2 regions of the Roseateles noduli genome follow, and region 2 is predicted to be linked to the other one. Evidence: predicted binding sites of a transcription regulator. Region 2 holds the regulator's gene; the other holds the start of a gene.
What was found. The regulator NrdR, encoded in region 2, represses ribonucleotide reductase genes. The targets are predictions, from matches to a motif close to CACNANATNTNGTG.
Positions count from the first base shown of each region.

Region 1: ACQ4L4_RS17410 (ribonucleoside-diphosphate reductase subunit alpha) is a predicted target of NrdR. The motif match lies at 1,664-1,677, and genes of this name have one in related genera.

Region 1 covers NZ_CP192463.1:3,981,467-3,983,859, forward strand. Annotated here, with positions in the region: gene ACQ4L4_RS17410 (ribonucleoside-diphosphate reductase subunit alpha) at 1-1,445, opposite strand, end outside; gene ACQ4L4_RS17415 (sigma-54-dependent transcriptional regulator) at 1,992-2,393, opposite strand, start outside.
Region 2 covers NZ_CP192463.1:1,360,221-1,362,613, reverse strand. Annotated here, with positions in the region: gene glyA (serine hydroxymethyltransferase) at 1-1,006, shown strand, start outside; gene nrdR (transcriptional regulator NrdR) at 1,023-1,466, shown strand; gene ACQ4L4_RS06085 (pilus assembly FimT family protein) at 1,662-2,243, shown strand; gene ACQ4L4_RS06080 (type IV pilin protein) at 2,378-2,393, shown strand, end outside.

The sequences.
Region 1 (2,393 bases), 2.6 Mb from region 2:
GGAATCCAGTTCGCCGTGTTCATGTCGTGCGTGCGGCGGCGGTCATCGCCGGTGTTCTTGCGCAGCTCGAGGAATTCCTCGATGTCCAGATGCCACGTCTCCAGATAGGCGCAGACGGCGCCCTTGCGCTTGCCGCCCTGGTTCACGGCGACGGCGGTGTCGTTGACCACCTTCAGGAACGGCACCACGCCTTGCGACTTGCCGTTCGTGCCCTTGATGTGCGAACCGAGCGCGCGGACCGGGGTCCAGTCGTTGCCCAGGCCGCCGGCGAACTTCGACAGCAGCGCGTTTTCCTTCAGCGCTTCATAGATGCCGTCCAGGTCGTCGGCCACCGTCGTCAGGTAGCAGCTCGACAGCTGCGAGCGGCGCGTGCCGGCGTTGAACAGCGTCGGCGTGGAGCTCATGAAGTCGAAGGTCGACAGGACTTCGTAGAACTCGATGGCGCGGGCTTCGCGGTCGATCTCGCCCAGCGCCAGGCCCATCGCGACGCGCATGAAGAACGCCTGCGGCAGTTCGATGCGGGTGCCGTCGACGTGCAGGAAGTAGCGGTCGAACAGCGTCTGCAGGCCCAGGTAGTCGAACTGCAGGTCGCGTTCGGCCTTCAGCGCGGCGCCCAGCCGGGCCAGGTCGTACTGCTGCAGCTTCTCGTCGAGCAGCTCGGCCTGCACGCCCTTCTTGATGAAGCCGGGGAAGTAGTCGGCGTACTTGGTGGCCATCTCGGCCTGCGTCGCGTCCTCGCCCAGGATCTCGCGGCGGATCGTGTGCATCAGCAGACGCGCGGTGGCGCGCGTGTAGCCGGGGTCCTTCTCGATCAGCGTGCGGGCGGCCAGGATGGCGGCCTTGTAGACCTCGTCGATCGGCACGCCGTCGTACAGGTTGCGCTTCGTTTCGGCCAGGATCGGGTCCGGCTTCACGTCGGCGCCCAGGTTCTCGCAGCTCGAGGCGATCAGCGCGGACAGCTTGTTCAGGTCGAGCGGAACGCGCACGCCGTTCTCGGTCACCGAGATGCCGGACTCCAGCACGGCGGCCTGCTGCTGCTCACCCTGGCGGGCACGCTCCTGCGTGCGGCGCTCGCGGTACAGCACGTAGGCGCGCGCCACTTCATGGTGACCGCCGCGCATCAGCGCCAGCTCGACGTGGTCCTGCACGTCCTCGATGTGGAAGGTGCCGCCGGCCGGACGCGAGCGCAGCAGGCCGCGGGTCACGGAGTCGGTCAGCGCGTCGACGGTCTCGCGCACGCTCGCGGATGCGGCGCCGCTGGTGCCGTGCACCGCGAGGAACGCCTTCATCATCGCCACCGCCACCTTGCTCGGCTCGAAGTGCACCACCGCGCCGTTGCGGCGGATGATCTGGTGCTGCGGGAAGCTGGCCGAAGCGGCGGCGGACTCGCGGGGAGCCTGCGCCAGGCCCGTTTCAGCGGTCGGTGTGGCGGCGACTGTCTGCATGGGATCCTCGTTCTGGTCTGGAAAACAAAAAATGCTGCGCCCGGCCCGGCTTTTCCGAAGGGCCAAACGATCAGGGGGTCAGGTGGTGCTCGCGATGCTGAAGATGCGCCTTGGCTTGGTGATTCCGCTCCTCCGGCTGGGGGGCCGGCACTGCGGACAAGACTTCTGATGGAGCATTCATCGCCGTGTTTGCGAAGTCAGCAGGATAGCATGCAAAACACTATATCTAGTGGTCCCGGGACCTTCAAGGAACTAGCGGTAGCGTCCTTCCCGCTTGACGTGCGCCACCTGCTGGGCTAGCCGGAAGACCTGACCCCGCACATGTCCGATGGATTCGCGCATCGCGTCCGGAGCGCCAGGATCCACGCGGGCTGGCGGACCGAATGCGCTGCGAACGCCCATGGTTGCTGCGCTCACGACGATGGCAATTCGATGACGACTTCGCGGGGTGTCCCTGGGGGCTAGGACAAGTCCCGATCAGGACCTTCCCTGAGTCGCCACCCGCGGTGGGGTCATGGTCGCAATGCGCGCAGAAGACAGTCGGGGTCAGGACTCGTCGCCGCCGATGGAGATCGCCAGGCGCGCCATCCGGTAACGCATCTGACGCAGCGACAGGCCCAGGCTCGCGCCGGCGGCCGTCCGGTTGTTGCGATGGCGTTCGAGCGCGCGCAGCAGGATCTGCTTCTCGACTTCATCCAGGTAGGCCGCGAGGTCGGACGGGAGCGGTGCGCCGCCGCCGGCCTCGGCCGGCAGCACAGCCGCCAGCGACGGATCCACGCCGCCGAAGGCAGGATCGACCGGCGCGTCGTCCGGGCCCAGCACGCTGTCGGGCAGACCGAGATCCGCGAGATCGATGCCGTCGCCGCTGGACAGCGCCAGCGCGCGATGCAGCAGGTTCTCCAGCTCACGCACGTTGCCGGGGAAGCTGTAGCGCGACAGGGTCGCCAG
Region 2 (2,393 bases):
CCTGAAGCAGCTCTACGGCGCCGAGTTCGCCAACGTGCAGCCCAACAGCGGCTCGCAGGCCAACCAGGGCGTGTTCTTCGCGCTGCTGCAGCCCGGCGACACCATCATGGGCATGAGCCTGGCCGAAGGCGGCCACCTGACCCACGGCATGGCGCTGAACATGAGCGGCAAGTGGTTCAACGTCATCTCCTACGGCCTGGACGCCAAGGAAGCGATCGACTACGACGCGATGGAAGCGCTGGCGCGCGAGAAGAAGCCCAAGCTGATCATCGCGGGCGCGTCGGCGTACTCGCTGCACATCGACTTCGAGCGCTTCGGCAAGATCGCCAAGGAGATCGGCGCCTACTTCATGGTCGACATGGCGCACTACGCCGGCCTGATCGCCGCGGGTGTCTATCCGAACCCGCTGCCGCACGCCGACGTCGTGACCTCGACGACGCACAAGAGCCTGCGCGGCCCGCGCGGCGGCATCATCCTGACCAACGACGAAGCGATCGCCAAGAAGATCAACTCGGCGATCTTCCCCGGCATCCAGGGCGGTCCGCTGATGCACGTGATCGCCGGCAAGGCGGTGGCCTTCAAGGAAGCGCTGACGCCCGAGTTCAAGGCCTACCAGCAGCAGGTCGTCGCCAACGCCAAGGTGCTGGCCGACACGCTGATCGAGCGCGGCCTGCGCATCGTCTCCGGCGGCACGCAGAGCCACGTGATGCTGGTGGACCTGCGTCCGAAGAACCTGACCGGCAAGGAAGCCGAGGCCATCCTGGGCGCGGCCCACATGACCTGCAACAAGAACGGCATCCCGAACGACCCGCAGAAGCCGATGGTGACCAGCGGCGTCCGCCTGGGCACGCCGGCGATGACCACGCGTGGCTTCAAGGAGGAGCAGGTCCGCAAGACCGCCCACCTGATCGCCGACGTGCTGGACAACCCGCACGACGAGGCCAACCTGGCCCGCGTGCGCGAGCAGGTGGCCGAGCTGACGCGTCAGTTCCCGGTCTACCGCTGAAGCGGGTCCGCGGCGCATGCGATGCCCGTTCTGCGGTCACGGCGACACGCAGGTGTCGGAGACCCGGGAGTCCGACGAAGGCGACGTGGTGCGTCGCCGCCGTCGCTGCCAGTCCTGTGACAAGCGCTTCACGACCTACGAGCGCGCGGACATCGCGCTGCCGATGGTCGTGAAGAAGGACGGCACGCGCGCCGAGTTCGACATGGGCAAGCTGCGCGCGTCGATGACGCTGGCGCTGCGCAAGCGGCCGGTGAGCATCGAGCAGATCGACGCGGCGCTGGAGCGCATCCAGGAGAAGCTGCTCAGCACCGGCGTGCGCGAGATCCCGTCGACCAAGCTGGGCGAGCACGTGATGCGCGAGCTCAAGCGCATCGACAAGGTGGCCTACGTGCGCTTCGCGTCGGTGTACCGCTCGTTCGAGGACGTCGACGAGTTCCGGCAGTTGATCCGAGACATCTGAGGTCGCGGGGCGCCGCGCGTGTGCGGCACTGAAGTCGTGCGTCATTGACGCGGCCTTCACGGACTTTTCAGGCGCATCCCCCGCGCATCCCCCAAAAGCCGGCCCCCTTCAGCGGGCCGGCTTTCCCCTCCTGAAGGCGAAGCGCAACGGCCGCCGTCTCCCTAGAGTTCCTGGCAACTCTTCGGGAGATCTTCCTTGCAGCCCTCCGCTTCCCCGTTCCCCTGCCATCGCCCCACCGCCCCGCGCGGCATCAGCCTCATCGAGGTGCTGGTCAGCGTCGCGCTGGTCGTGCTCGTGGCCCTGCTCGCCGGGCCCGACCTGCGCGACTGGCTCTGGCGCCAGCGACTCGCGAATGCCGCGCAGGCCGTCCTCGGCGATCTTCAACTGGCTCGCAGCGAGGCGATCCAGGGCTCGCGCAACGTGAGCCTGCGATTCGGCGGCGATGAATCCGCCGTCAGCGGCAGCGGCCGCTGCTACGTGCTGCACACCGGCGCCGCCGGCGGCTGCGACTGCCACCTGGATGCGCCACCCACCTGCCGCGCCGACGCGCAGGCGATCAAGCAGGCGCGCTGGGTGCGAGATCGGGGACGGCCGGAGGTCACGGCCAACGTGCCGTCGATGCTGTTCAGCGGACGCCAGGGGACCGTGTCGGTCAGCGGCACGGTCGAGGTCCGCATCGCCAGCATCGGCACGGTCCGTCACATTGTGAGCATCACGGGCCGCGTGCGCAGCTGCACGCCCGATGGCGCGCTGAACCGCCTGCCGAGGTGCGCATGACGCCGCTGACGCCGTCGTCGGTGAAGCCACTGGTGAAGCCGCCGAGGAAGCCCCGCATGACAGCGCGAACCAACGTGCGAATGAACATGCGACAGGGCATGCGACAGGGCATGCGAAAAGGCATGCGAAAGGGCATGCGAGAAGGCAAGC